2 regions of the Thalassolituus pacificus genome follow, and region 1 is predicted to be linked to the other one. Evidence: predicted binding sites of a transcription regulator. Region 1 holds the regulator's gene; the other holds the start of a gene.

Region 1 (7,330 bases):
ACCATCCGCTCCCATTCCGGTGAGCACGATAGCCAGAGTCTTGTTGCCATAGTGCTTAGCAGCCGAAGCAAAAGCGATATCGACACTGGGGCGATAGTTAACTCGCTCATCACTTTCGCGGATGTGAATAACACCACCACCACGGCGGTCGACCATTAATTGCATACCACCAGGTGCCACATAGACATGACCGGATTCAATTTTATCGCCATCGGCCGCTTCTTTTACGATCAGGGGACTGAGGGAATTAAGACGCTCGGCAAAGGCTTTGGTAAATGAACCGGGCATGTGCTGAACAATAATAATAGGCGTTTTAAAACTGCCTGGAATGGTTTTAAACAGGGTTTGCAGAGCCGCAGGCCCACCGGTTGAAGTTCCTATAACCACCAGCTCGGTCTGAGTCAGGCGTCCGCGTACAGCAGGACGCGCAACCGGCGCAGGCGCGACCTTCGTCTGACTGCGGGCAACGCCGGCAATTTTATCGGTCAGCGCGCGCTTAATCTGAATAGCATCTTTGGCAATCTGGTCAAAATTCTTTGGTAGAAAATCCAGTGCACCGGCGTCCAGTGCATCCAGCGTGACCCGTGCGCCTTCAAACGTAAGGGAGGAAAACATCAGCACCGGCACCGGCCGCCGCTGCATAATATTCCGCACAGCCGTGATGCCATCCATTACTGGCATCTCGTAGTCCATAGTAATCACATCGGGCTTAAGAGATTCATTCATCTCAATAGCTTCGCGGCCGTTAGAGGCAACCCCGACGACTTCCATGCGACCATCCGCATTAATAATGTCGGTTACCCTGCGGCGAAAAAATCCTGAGTCATCGACAACCAGAACACGAATACTCATGAAATCAACTCTTCCTTAGTCGTTGGACTACTTATGCTGCAGTCGATTGCCGTGATGATGCATAACGGGTCAGCATGCTTGGTATATCCAGAATCAGCGCGATTCGTCCATCACCCGTGATGGTCGCCCCTGCCATTCCTGCCGTACCGTGCAACATTTTCCCCAAAGGTTTAATAACGACTTCTTCCTGACCGATAAGCTGATCAACAACAAAACCTACCCGTTTGGTACCCACCGACACGACCACAACGTGAGCCGTTTCATCCGCTTTTGCATAAGCTTCACCTTTGATCAGCCAACGCTTCAGATGAAATAGTGGTACCGGTTTTTCACGTACAACCACCACTTCCTGACCATCAACAATATTGGTTTTGGTCAAATCAAGGTGGAAAATTTCATTCACACTAACCAATGGGAAAGCAAATGCCTGGTTTTTCAGCATCACCATCAGAGTCGGCATAATCGCTAAAGTCAGAGGTACTTTAATGCGAATACCGGTACCCACACCTGGGCGGGAATCGATATTAATCGTGCCATTAAGCTGAGAAATTTTTGTTTTAACAACATCCATGCCGACACCACGGCCGGACACATCTGAAATCTGATCTTTGGTTGAAAAACCAGGGGCAAAAATCAGATTAAAACATTCATTTTCCGTCAAACGGTCTGCGGCATCCTGATCCATAACGCCTTTTTCTACCGCCTTACGGCGTAAAACATCGGCGTCCATACCACCGCCGTCATCCTGAATAATCAGCAGAATGTGATCGCCTTCCTGCTCTGCGGAAAGGACAACAGTGCCGACCCTGGGCTTGCCATTTTTTTCACGCACATCTGGCATTTCAACACCGTGATCAACAGCGTTACGCACCAAGTGAACAAGGGGATCGGCCAAAGCCTCCACCAGATTTTTATCCAGATCGGTTTCTTCACCACGTAATTCAAGATTAATTTCTTTCTTAAGCTGACGAGCAAGGTCACGAACCACACGCGGGAAGCGGCCAAATACTTTTTTGATTGGCTGCATCCGGGTTTTCATTACAGAAGCCTGTAAATCACCGGTAACCACATCGAGATTAGCGACCGCTTTGGCCATCGACTCATCCGTACTTTTAAGACCTAAACGAACCAGACGGTTACGAACCAGTACTAACTCTCCGACCATATTCATAATGTCATCGAGACGCTTGGTATCCACGCGCACTGTTGCTTCGGAGGCAGCAGCATCTTTATCCGGACGTTTCGCCTCGTCAGCGGCAGCGGGGGCTTTGGCAACCGGAGCAGCTTTGGCTTCAGGCTTAGCGGCAGGTTTAGCCTCAACTTTAGCCTCAACTTTAGCCGCTGGTTTGGCGGCTTCCGGAGGGGAGACCGGCGGCGCGGCTGCAACCGGTTTTTCTGCTGCAACAGATGCTTCAGCCTCTCCCTCTGGTGCGCTCGAATGCTTACCCTTACCGTGCAATCGATCAAGCAATTCTTCAAACTCAGAATCACTGATCAGATCATCTCCGCCTGCAGGTGCAGGACTTGCAGCGGCTGGTGCAGGTTCGGTTTTTTCCGGCTCGGCTGTTTTGTCTTCCTGGGATGTGGCACTTTTGCCTTTACCATGAATTTGATCAAGCAGCGCTTCAAACTCATCTTCAGTGATTTCATCACTGGAGGCGTCAACGCTGTCAGACCCTATATCAAAGAAATCATCATCCGCGGCGGCAGATGCCGGAGCTGCATTGGTTTTTTCTTCGTCCAAAGCGTCGAGCAACTGCTCAAATTCATCGTCTGTTATATCGCCGTTATCTTCCACAGCAGCAGGGGCTGATTGCACAAGATCTTCTTGTATTGGTTCCTCGGCAGCTATTTCAGGCTCACTGACCTGCACTTCATCTTCCGACTCAGGCCGTGCCAGTTTATGCAAACGTTCGATTAATTCAGGGTCGGCATCTTCAGGTTTAGCACCCGAGCGCACACTTTCAAACATCTCATTTACATTATCGAGCGCCTGAAGTACCACATCCATAAGATCTGAATTAACAGTACGATGACCATTACGCAGGGTATCGAAAACGTTTTCTGCTGCATGGCAGCAATTCACCAAAGGATTAAGTTGCAGAAATCCAGCACCACCTTTTACCGTGTGGAAACCACGGAAGATAGCATTCAGCAGGTCTTTATCATGTGGGCGTTGTTCAAGATCGACCAGTTGTTCAGAGAGCAGCTCAAGAATTTCCCCGGCTTCAACCAAAAAATCCTGGAGAATCTCTTCATCAGCATCGAAACTCATCCGTTAGCTCCTTTAAAAACCAAGACTGGACAGTAAGTCATCAACATCATCCTGGCTGGCAACTACGTCTTCACTGGACTTATTAATCTGCGGTCCCTCCGCAGCGATATTTGCGCCTTCCGTCGGCTCTTCTGCCGATTCCATATCGGCATGAACAATTCCGGTAATCGAATCCACGTTGCCGGCCATGGCAACAAGCTGAACCAGCCGGCCTTCAACGTCAGTTACCAGCGCAGCCACTTTGTGAATGACCTGACCGGTTAAATCCTGAAAATCCTGTGCCAGCACAATATCAGATAACTGTCCCTGCAAACGCTGAGACTGACTCGCACTGTCGAGAAGAAACTGGTTTATATCTTTCGTTAAATTGCGGAATTCATCCGGCTTTAATTCTTTATTCAGAAAACGCTGCCACTCAACCGATAACGCACTGGCTCTGTCATGGATATCGGTTGCCAGAGGCATCCCGGCATCCACCAGGTCCATCGTACGGTTGGCCGATTTATCGGTCATTTCCAGCACGTAGGCCAGCTTGTCCGTTGCATGATCAATGTCTGATGCGGCACCGACAGTATCAACGCGCATATTTTTAATTGCTTCATGCAACGCGCGGGTCAGTCGGCCGATTTCGTTGTACAGCGTACGGTCTCTAACCTCATTGAGATTATTAACCAACGCTACCGCCTTACTGAGATCACCAAGCTCCAACTGCCGAAGCATGTTTTCTGCTAGGTTTTTGATTTCAGTGCCGACAGCGCTGTTATCGGTATCCAGATTGATCCCGGCCATCAAGTTATCTTCCTGGTTAACCTTCGACACGTTCAAAGATCTTATCGATCTTTTCTTTCAGTACCGCAGCAGTAAAAGGTTTCACGACATAGCCGTTAACCCCTGCCTGAGCAGCAGCAACAATCTGGTCGCGCTTGGCTTCCGCTGTCACCATCAGTACCGGCAGACTTTTCAGGCGATCATCGGCTCTTACTTTCTTCAGCAAGTCGAGACCTGTCATGCCAGGCATGTTCCAGTCCGTCACTAAGAAGTCGAAGTCACCATTCTGCAACATGGGAAGTGCTGTTGTGCCGTCATCTGCTTCCTGGGTGTTTGTGAACCCCAGATCGCGCAACAGATTTTTGACGATTCGTCTCATCGTTGAGAAATCATCAACGATCAGAATTTTCATGTTTTTGTCCAAAACGACCTCCAGTAATCGACTCTCTATATTCCAAGTCGTTCCTAAGGTTTAGTGTAGACACAGTTATCGCTTTATCCAGAAACAAAGCAGCCAGAAAAGATTTTTTTCAATAACAGGAAGGGTTTAGGACAACCAGCCGCCAAGACGGGCACGCAGACGATGGGCCGCCTGACTGTGCAACTGGCTCACCCGGGATTCACTGACACCAAGAACAGCACCAATTTCTTTCAGGTTAAGTTCTTCGTCATAGTAAAGAGCCAGCACCAGCTGCTCCCTTTCGGGCAAATGACGAATAGCGTCGGCGAGTTGACGCTGAAAGGACTCACGTTCTATGCCATCAAGTGGGTTGGGAGATTCTTCTTCGAAAACATCAAAACCGGCTTCACTTTTTTCAACCACTTCTTCAAAGCTGAATAAACGACAACCGGCACTGTCTTTCAAGATGGCGTGGTATTCATCCTGACTGATACCAAGAAAGCCTGCGACTTCACTGTCTTCTGCATCGCGGCCTTTCTCGCTTTCTATTTGTTTGATCGCATCACTGATACGGCGGGAATTACGGTGTACTGAGCGTGGTGCCCAGTCGCCTTTACGGATTTCGTCAAGCATCGCACCACGTATACGGATGCCGGCATAGGTTTCAAAACTGGCACCTTTGCCACCATCGTATTTGCGTGCAGCTTCCAGCAGACCAATCATGCCGGCCTGAATAAGATCGTCGAGCTGCACACTATCGGGCAGCCTGCCGATGAGGTGGTGAGCAATGCGTTTTACCAGCGTCGCATGATCACGCACCAGCTGTTCATAATCGTGTTTTTGTACGTCGGAATACACCAGACAACTTCCTACTGACACTCGTTATGCCCCGGCTTCCTGAACTAACCGATCTACAAAAAACTCCAGATGCCCCCGGGGAGATGAAGGCAGCGGCCATGAATCTACTTTTTTAGCCAGCGCACGGAATGCCGTAGCCGCCTTGGAACGCGGATACGCATCAATTACCGCTTTCTGGCGCTGTACCGCACGTCGTAACGCATCATCCTGAGGGATTGCACCGACATACTGCATAGCCACTTCGAGAAAACGATCCGTCACTTTGGTGAGCTTGGCAAATAAGGCATTTCCTTCCTGCGGCGTGCGCACCATGTTGGCAACAATGCGGAAGCGGAACAGACCGTAATCGCGGTTCAGCAGTTTGATCTGAGCGTAAGCATCCGTAATGGAGGTTGGCTCATCAGTCACGACCATCAGCACTTCCTGTGCTGCGCGGACAAAACTCATCACGCTGTCGGAAATACCGGCAGCGGTATCGATAATCAGTACATCAATATCATCACCAATGTCACTGAACGCCTGAATAAGACCCGCATGCTCAAGAGAGTTCAGCTGTGACAGCTTCTGGGTACCGGATGATGCCGGTACAACCCGGATACCACCAGGTCCTTTAACCATCACGTCACGCAGGTCACATTCTCCGGTGAGTACATTCTCGATGGTTTTGTTGGAGCTGATGCCGAGCAGAATGTCGATGTTGGCGAGCCCGAGATCGGCATCCAGCACAACCACTCTGCGTCCCATTTCTGCCAGGGCAATGGCCAGATTGACTGAGACATTGCTCTTGCCGACACCACCTTTACCGCCGGTGACGGCGATGACCTGCACAGGATGCCTTGCCATTAGTCGTTATACTCCGTGTTGAATACTGGAATGCTGAGTGGCGAAGCTCATCGCTTCGGCGGCCTGCCAGCGGGTGCGCGCCATACGCGCCATCTGTTCCGCCAGTTTCACCAGTTTGTCAGCATCCGGATAATGCACATCATCGGGGATGTGCGGTCCATCTGTCACCAGGGTGACCGGCAACTGAGTCAGTGCCGAGATACTAATAGCGGGCCCAAGACTGAAACACTCATCCAGTTTGGTGAATACGCAACCCGCCAACCCTGCTGCTTTAAAATGTTCGTAATTTTCCTGCAGGCAACGTCCCTGACTGGTCAAGGGTAATACGAGCAGCTTTTTCAAGCGCGCACCGGCTTGTTTAAGCATAGACAACTGCACGGAAAAATGTGGGTCCTGACTGGCCAATCCCGCGCTGTCGACCAGCACCAGTTTTTTGTCGCGTACGCTATCCAGCACTTTGTTCAGATCACCGTTCACCGGCACTACATGCAGCGCCACTCCCAGAATCCGCGAAAAGGTGCGGAGCTGATCATGTGCCGCCACGCGGTAGTTATCGAGGGTGATCAATGCCACCGATTCTGCCCCATGGCGGATGACAAACTGGGCTGCCAGCTTGCCAATGGTGGTGGTTTTACCCGCACCGGTCGGGCCGACCAGGGCATAAATACCACCGCGATCCAGTAAACCATTGGGCGCCACGGGTAAATCTGACGCGATCAGTTTCAGCGCTTTATTCCAGGCATCTTCCAGAGGAACATCACCGTCAATACGGCTGGCGACTCTGTCCGCCCAGGCTGCTTCCAGGCCTACATCCTGACAGCGCTGCCATAACTGTGATTGCTGCCAGGTCAGTGGCCGCCGGGTATCCCAGGCACTGCCCTGATGACTGACCATCCAGTCTTTCAGATCACGCAGTTCGCCACTCATTTGTTGAATGACGCTGTTGTATCGCTCCTCGCCCTGTTCAACACGCCGTTGCAGCATCGCGTCTTCTGCGGCGCTACGGCCTGTTTCTTCCGGAGCCGGACTTCTTGCGGGTGTGACGGTATTGCTACGGCTGAAGTCATCGTTTTTCAGACCACTTAACACCGCCGACAGAGACTCTTTGCTGGACAGGTCACCCTGCCCGGCAAAGGCCATGCGTTCTTCATAACGCTCATCGCGTTTTTTTAATGCCGGCTGAGGTTCACGGGAAGCCGACCTGGCGTCTTCCAGCTCCTGCTGCAAGCGTAACTGGCGTTCAATTTCAGGACGGTCCTGCTCATGGCCAGGCTGATAATCCAGCGCGGCCACTACCTCGAAACCCACTGACACTTTCTTGCTCGACAGAATCA
Region 2 (7,330 bases), on a different contig from region 1:
GCGTTGCAGTTGTGCCAGTGTGTCCTGTTGCTCTGACCAAAAGGTTGCGGCGACCTGCGGTAATGTCATATCCAGCTCAACGTCGAGCGGGCCGAGCTGCTGCAGCTCAAAATGCAGCTTCAGACGCCAGCGTATGGTCTTTTTCTGTTCGTTGTCGCTGCTGCTGGTTTCTTCTTTTTGCAGTTGCAAACGGATTTCTTTGGGCTGCTGATCATCACGGAAATACAGAGGAATATTCAGGTTACTGTCATTGCCGTTTTGCAGACGTTGGGCCTGATCAACTTCCAATTGAGCCAGTGCGCTGTGCAGTAACCGGAAGCCGTCCGGCAGGTTGTCGCGCAGCGCTGCAGGCAGTGACAAAGGCAGCTCCCGTGGCGCGGAGAATTGGCCATCTTTACCACTGTTCTGGGCAATGATCTGCAGCCAGGCGAGCAGCGCTTTGCCCATAGCGGCTTTGCTGTCGCTGTGCAGAAGGTGCTCAATCTGTTGCAGCAGATTGTGGCTGACCGCTGGGGCAGGGGCTTCTGCGGTTTTTTCCAGCCGCTCGCGCGTGGCCTGCAGGGCAGCTGTTAAGGCATCTGCCGGTGCCGCCGGCGGAGTCTGCGCCGCTGAGTTGTTCAAACGGCTGTCTGCCTGCAGCGCCGTTTGCGGTGTTTGCAGTTGCGCTACCGTCTGAGACAGACCCGTTCTGGCCCAGAGTGAGCGGAACAGTGAGCTGCTGTCGTTGCCAGTGCTGGCTGCTGGTGTTGTTGCTGGTGTTGTTGCTGGTGGTGTTGCTGCGTTTTTACTGCTGAGCGGTGCAGACAGTGCATCCTGCAGCAGCGACATCACTTTGTTCTCGTACATCATGCCGCTGTTGAGAACGCTCTCGCGTAAAGCCGCGGGCTGCTGTAACTGCGGAATCTGCGGCAGATTATTCAGCCATTGCTGTAACGGCATACGCACACTGGCGGGCAGTGATGGCTGTTGCAGCAGCTGCTGCAAGGCATGGGAAGAGCCTGTCTGTGGCGTCAGGTGTTTCCCTGCAGTGGCAGCATGGGTTTGTGCTGCAGTTGCGGCGGTATTGACCGGTGGGCGTCTGGCAGGATTGGTATAGACATTGGAGGCTGGTGCATTCAGGTCGGCAGGCAGAGACTGGCTGGTGGTCGACGGTGGCAGCAGCATTGCTGCCGAGGATGTCAGCAGCGGAATGCGACTGGCCAGAAACTGGCTGAGCAGTGCCGGCAGCGGTGCGGCCTGTTTTGCGTTCAGTATCGCGCTGGCACTGTTCGTCGTGGCGGTTGATATCGGCGGTACGGGGAGCGGTGTTTGCGTACTGGTCGGCAGTGGCTGGTTGTTACTGCCCGGAAGATTGCTGCCTGTTGCTTTGCCGTTGTTTTGCAGGTTGGCCAACAAGGCCGCCGCTGCCTGTTTAATGATGCTGGCGGAGGTATCCGATAGCGAGCCGCTCTGCGGCGGGAGTTTTATATCCGTTACGCTCAGGCGCATCTGGCCGTCTGCATCTTCGCTCAGTTGCAGGGTTAATACGGTATTACGCGGCAATGGGGACTGACTGTTGACCTGCAGGGTTTGAGGTTTGCCGGAGCTGTCCTGGCCTTCGAGGGTCAGACGGTAGCCATCGTCGGTGGCGATGCTGCTGATCACCCGGGCATTAAAATTCTGCGTGGCTGACTGGCGCGTGGCTTCTGCGTTTGTTGCTGTTGTAGTTGCTGCGCTGCTTTGCGTGCTTCGGTCCGGAGAGGCGTCCACAGCCTTGCCCGCGTCCGCCTGAACCTTATTCAGGGCGGCCGCCTTCAGGGTCGCGGATGACAGTAGCGGGACGGATTCGGGCAGCATAACGTTGATATCGGCCAAGGTTTACGCATCTTTACCCATCTTAGTTCGGTGGCTGCCGTCCTGACAGAGGGATTTTGTATATAATGCCGCGGATTTTTGCGAATAAGGTTCATCATGACCGCCACTTCTGGCTCCACCATTATCGATTTGCAGGCCCGGCAGTTGCTGTGTGAACGCGACGACCGGGTGTTATTTGAGCAGCTGGATGTGGCGGTTGGTAATGGCGACTTGTTGCAGCTGGCCGGGCCGAATGGCGCCGGTAAAACCACCTTGTTACGTTTGCTGGCCGGTCTGAATCGCGACTATGAAGGTGAATTGTTGTGGTGTGGCCAGCCTTTGACCGACGATTTTTTCGCTTATGCCTCAAAGCGCTTGTATCAGGGGCATTTGGCGGCTGTAAAAAAAGCACTGACGCCGCTGGAAAACCTGCGCTGGCTGGTCAGCAGCTGGAACGTCAGTGACGATCAGCTGTGGGCGGCACTGGATGAGGTTGAGCTGGGCGGCTATGAAGAAACCGCCTGTCAGCAATTGTCGGCCGGACAACAGCGCCGGGTGGCTCTGGCGCGTTTATGTGTGGCGCCAACCCCATTATGGATTCTTGATGAGCCGTTTACGGCACTCGATAAAGCCGGTGTGCGCTGGCTCGAAGGTTGTCTGCAGCGTCAGGTTGAAAGCGGTGGTGCGGTGATTATTACCAGTCACCACGCACTGGAAAATATCGCCAGTCTGCGTCAGCTGGAACTGGGGAGTACACGCGCATGAGTCTGGTGACGGCAACCATCAAGCGTGATCTGTTACTGGCGGCGCGCAATCCCGGCGAGTGGCTGAATCCGCTGATGTTTTTCTTAATGGTGGCGGCGCTGTTTCCGCTGGCCGTTGATCCGGACCCTAAGTTTTTAAGCAAGATTGCCGGCGGCGTGATCTGGGTGGCCGCGTTGCTGGCAACGTTATTGTCGCTGGATGCTCTGTACAAAGCCGATGTCGAAGATGGCTCGCTGGAGCAATGGCTGGCCTCCGGCGAGTCGTTATATGCCATGTCGCTGGGCAAGGCGCTGGTGCACTGGTGTATCAGTGGTCTGCCGTTAACCCTTATGGCGCCGGTGCTGGGGCTGATGCTGGCATTGCCGGATGACGCCTTCTGGGCGCTGATTCTTAGCCTGGCAGTGGGCACTCCGGTACTCAGTCTGCTCGGTGCCGTCGGTGCGGCACTGACTGCGGGTGTACGCAGCGGTGGCTTGCTGCTCAGTCTGCTGATTCTGCCGCTGTATATTCCGGTTCTGATTTTTGCGGCCAGTGCGGTGTACCATGCAGGCATTGGCATGGCCTGGAACGGCCAGATTGGTTTTCTCGGCGCCATGCTGGCGCTGGCGTTATGTCTGACGCCCTTTGCTTCGGCAGCGGCGTTAAAACTCAACTTATCGCGGTAGTTGTTATGTGGCAGTGGCTTAAACAGCTGTATCACCGTCTGGGTTCACCCAAATGGTTTTATGAAATTACCACCGGCTGGATTCCCTGGCTGGCCGTTCTGTCGGTGGTCGGCACGGTGGTCGGACTGGTGCTGGGCCTGTTGTATGCTCCGGCAGACTATCTGCAGGGCAACAGCTTCCGCATTATTTATATTCATGTACCGGCGGCGATTCTGGCGCAGAGCGCCTTTATGATGATGGCCGTGGCTGGTGCGGTGTATCTGATCTGGCGCATGAAAATGGCAGCCTGGGTGGCAAAAGTCATCGCTCCTGTCGGCGCCAGTTTTTGTCTGATTGCACTGCTGACCGGGGCTATCTGGGGTAAACCAACCTGGGGGACCTGGTGGGTCTGGGATGCACGTTTAACGTCCATGCTGTTGCTGCTGTTTTTGTATTTCGGTGTGATGGCGCTGCAGCAGGCGATGGAATCGGAAGACAGTTCTTACCGTGCCGGTGCCATTCTGTCGCTGGTTGGTCTGGTGAACATTCCCATTATTAAATACTCGGTAGAGTGGTGGAATACGCTGCATCAGCCAGCCACCCTGAAACTGACAGAAAAACCCAGCATGCATCCGGACATGCTGATACCGCTGCTGATTATGATTGTCACCACCTACGTGTTTTTCGCTCTGCTGATCATTCTGCGTACGCGCAATGAAATTTTATGGCACGAACGTAAGCGCAGTTGGGTCAAACAGATTCTGGAGTCCTGATGGAATTCAACAGTGTTGCCGAATTTCTGGCCATGGGTCACCACGGCCTGTACGTCTGGCTGTCTTATGGTCTGACAGCTGTGATTATTGCTTTAAATGTGGCTCAGCCGTTGCTGCGTCGTCGTCGTTTACTGAAAGAGCAGGCCCAGCGTCTGCGCCGGGAGAAAAAGCATGCACCCCAAGCGTAAAAAACGTCTGACTCTGATTCTGTTTATGGTGCTCGGTGTGAGTACTGCCGTTGGCCTGCTGATGTATTCGCTCAGCCAGAATATCAACCTGTTTATGACACCGACCCAGATCGCCAGCGGTGAAGCGCCGGTTGGCCGTACTATCCGCGCTGGTGGTCTGGTGGAGCCGGGCACGGTGGAACGTGATGACAGCGGACTGGGTGTGCGCTTTGTGGTCACTGATGGCCGCTCAGAAGTCACCATTGCGTACGAAGGCATTCTGCCGGATCTGTTCCGCGAGGGGCAGGGCATTGTGGCCATGGGTCAATTGGGTGAAGACGGTGTGTTCGTAGCCTCCGAAGTGCTGGCCAAACACGATGAAAATTATATGCCGCCGGAAGTACAGGATGCGCTGGATCAGGCGCACAAAGATGGTAAGCAGGCGTTAGAAGAGGCGAGATACTGATATGGGTAACCTGTCCGGAATGCTGCCCGAGTTTGGCCAGCTGGCGCTGATTTTTGCTCTGCTCGTTGCTGCGATACAAATTGTGGTGCCGCTGGTCGGCGTGCGCCGTGGTCAGGCCTGGTTGATGGCGTATGCCCGTCCGCTGGCAACCGCGCAGGCGTTGTTTCTGATCATCAGTCTGGTGATTCTCGCCTACTGCTTTGTGGTCGATGATTTTTCGGTGGCTTATGTCGCCAAAAACTCCAATACCGCGTTACCGACAGCTTTTAAGATCAGTGCCGTCTGGGGCGCGCATGAAGGCTCTCTGTTGTTATGGGTCACCATGCTGGGATGTTGGGGCCTGGCGGTTTCCTGGTTCAGTAAATCCCTGCCACTGGAAATGGTGGCGCGGGTATTGTCTACTATGGGGATGGTGTCGGTGGGCTTTATTCTGTTCACCCTGGAAACCTCCAATCCGTTTGAGCGCAGCTTGCCAAGCATGCCGCAGGAAGGTGCCGACCTGAATCCGCTGCTGCAGGATTTTGGTCTGATCGTTCACCCGCCAACGCTGTATATGGGTTACGTCGGCTTGTCCGTGGTGTTTGCCTTTGCGCTGGCGGCGCTGATGGGCGGACGCCTGGATGCGGCCTGGGCGCGTTGGTCACGTCCGTGGACCATGGCGGCCTGGATTTTTCTGACTCTCGGCATTGCGCTCGGCAGCTGGTGGGCTTATTACGAACTTGGCTGGGGCGGCTGGTGGTTCTGGGATCCGGTTGAGAATGCGTCATTAATGCCGTGGCTGGTAGCGACTGCACTGCTGCACTCGCTGGCGGTGACCGAAAAACGTGGCCTGTTTAAAAGCTGGACGGTATTGCTTGCGATTTTTGCTTTCTCGCTGAGTTTGTTAGGTACATTCCTGGTACGTTCCGGCGTACTGACCTCGGTGCATGCCTTTGCCTCTGACCCTGAACGCGGAGTGTTTATTCTCGCGCTGCTGGGTATATGCGTTGGCGGCTCTTTACTGTTGTACGCCATTAAAGCGCCAACGGTAGCGTCGGTTGGCCGCTATGAGTGGGTATCGCGTGAAAGCTTCCTGCTGCTCAATAACCTGCTGTTGCTGGTCGCGGCCTTTGCCATTCTGCTGGGGACTTTGTATCCGCTGATTATCGACTTTATGGGCATGGGCAAACTGTCGGTCGGTGCTTCCTGGTTTAACTTTATGTTTGTACCGATCAGTGTCGTGCTGGGACTGGTGATTGCACTGGGTGCCATGGCGCGCTGGAAAGCCGATGATCTGAAACGTCTGGGCAGCGAAACCATTGCCGCAATGGTCGCAGCAGTCTTGCTTGGTTTTGCCATGCCACTGCTGATGAACGGTGAAATGAACTGGAAAGTGCTGCTGGGCTTGGGCGTCAGTTTCTGGCTGATTGGTGCCACGCTGTTGGATGTCTGGAAAAAAGCCCGTGGTCGCTTAAGCCGTATTCCGCAGTTGGGCATGAGTTATCAGGGCATGGTGCTGGCGCACCTTGGCGTGGCAGTAACCATTATTGGCGTGACCATGGTGGCGAATTACAGCACCGAAGTGTCGGTACGCATGGCCAAGGGCGATTCGGAAATGCTTGGCGATTATCGCTTTGAATTTGTCGATGCCGGTCATGTCGAAGGGCCGAACTATGTATCCGATGCGATCCGTTTCCGCGTCTATGACGGTGAGCGTGAAATTGCGCTGTTGCAGCCGGAAAAACGCCGCTACAACGCCAGTGGTTCGATCATGACGGAAGCCGCTATCGATGTATCTTTGTTCCGTGATTTGTATGTGTCGATGGGTGAGCCTCTGGCTGATGGTGCCTGGGGCATGCGTTTGCAGGTAAAACCTTTTATGCGCTGGGTATGGCTGGGTGCCATTTTTATGTCGGTGGGTGGTCTGCTGGCCATGCTGGATAAGCGCTACCGCCAGCGTAAAAATGCGCCGGTGAATAACGCCCGCGGCAATACTGCGACCGAGGTGACGGTATGAATCGCGCGTTTTTGTTTATACCGCTGATCGGTTTTATCGCTATGGGTATTCTGTTCTGGATTGGTTTGGGACAGGAAGATAAAACGGCGTTGCCGTCGCCATTAATTGGTAAGCCGTTTCCGACCTTTATCCTTAATACTGTGGAGTCCGGCGAAAGCACCAATCATTTACCGCAAGAAGCGGTATTGGTTAACGTCTGGGCGACCTGGTGTCCAACCTGTAAAGCCGAGCATGCTTTTTTAAACGAGCTGGCAAAAGACGGCGTTAAAATCGTTGGCATTAATTACAAAGATGATGATTTTAAAGCCCGTCAATGGCTGCAGGCTTACGGCAATCCTTATCTGTTTAATATCGCCGATCCGGACGGCAAATTAGGTCTGGAGCTCGGCGTGTATGGCGCACCGGAAACCTTTCTGGTCGACAGTAAAGGGATTATCCGCGCCAAACATATCGGTGATCTGAATCCTGCAGTATGGGCCAAACTGCAGCCGGAATTTGAGGCGATGCAATGAAGCACTTTTTTCTGAAACTCTGCCTGTTGTTACCGCTATTGTTACCGCTATCGGCGCTGGCAACCGTCGATGGCTATAAATATCCCTTTGACGATCCTAAGGATGCCGCCCGCTTTGAACAACTGGCACAGGATTTACGCTGTCCTAAATGCCAGAACCAGAATCTGGCCGACT

What was found. The regulator FliA, encoded in region 1, starts transcription of late flagellar genes. The targets are predictions, from matches to a motif close to CTAAAGTTNNNNNNNNNNCNGCCGATA.
Region 2: a site for FliA is predicted at 1,845-1,871, ahead of fliK (flagellar hook-length control protein FliK). Genes of this name have one in related genera too.

What each region holds. Positions count from the first base shown of each region.
Region 1 covers NZ_JAOANI010000002.1:30,695-38,024, forward strand. Annotated here, with positions in the region: gene NYR02_RS00190 (protein-glutamate methylesterase/protein-glutamine glutaminase) at 1-852, opposite strand, end outside; gene NYR02_RS00195 (chemotaxis protein CheA) at 884-3,127, opposite strand; gene NYR02_RS00200 (protein phosphatase CheZ) at 3,140-3,916, opposite strand; gene cheY (chemotaxis response regulator CheY) at 3,933-4,307, opposite strand; gene NYR02_RS00210 (RNA polymerase sigma factor FliA) at 4,443-5,174, opposite strand; gene NYR02_RS00215 (MinD/ParA family protein) at 5,178-5,996, opposite strand; gene flhF (flagellar biosynthesis GTPase FlhF) at 6,003-7,330, opposite strand, start outside.
Region 2 covers NZ_JAOANI010000009.1:164,664-171,993, forward strand. Annotated here, with positions in the region: gene fliK (flagellar hook-length control protein FliK) at 1-1,836, opposite strand, end outside; gene ccmA (cytochrome c biogenesis heme-transporting ATPase CcmA) at 1,951-2,598, shown strand; gene ccmB (heme exporter protein CcmB) at 2,595-3,263, shown strand; gene NYR02_RS02805 (heme ABC transporter permease) at 3,269-4,015, shown strand; gene ccmD (heme exporter protein CcmD) at 4,015-4,203, shown strand; gene ccmE (cytochrome c maturation protein CcmE) at 4,187-4,648, shown strand; gene NYR02_RS02820 (heme lyase CcmF/NrfE family subunit) at 4,668-6,644, shown strand; gene NYR02_RS02825 (DsbE family thiol:disulfide interchange protein) at 6,641-7,156, shown strand; gene NYR02_RS02830 (cytochrome c-type biogenesis protein) at 7,153-7,330, shown strand, end outside.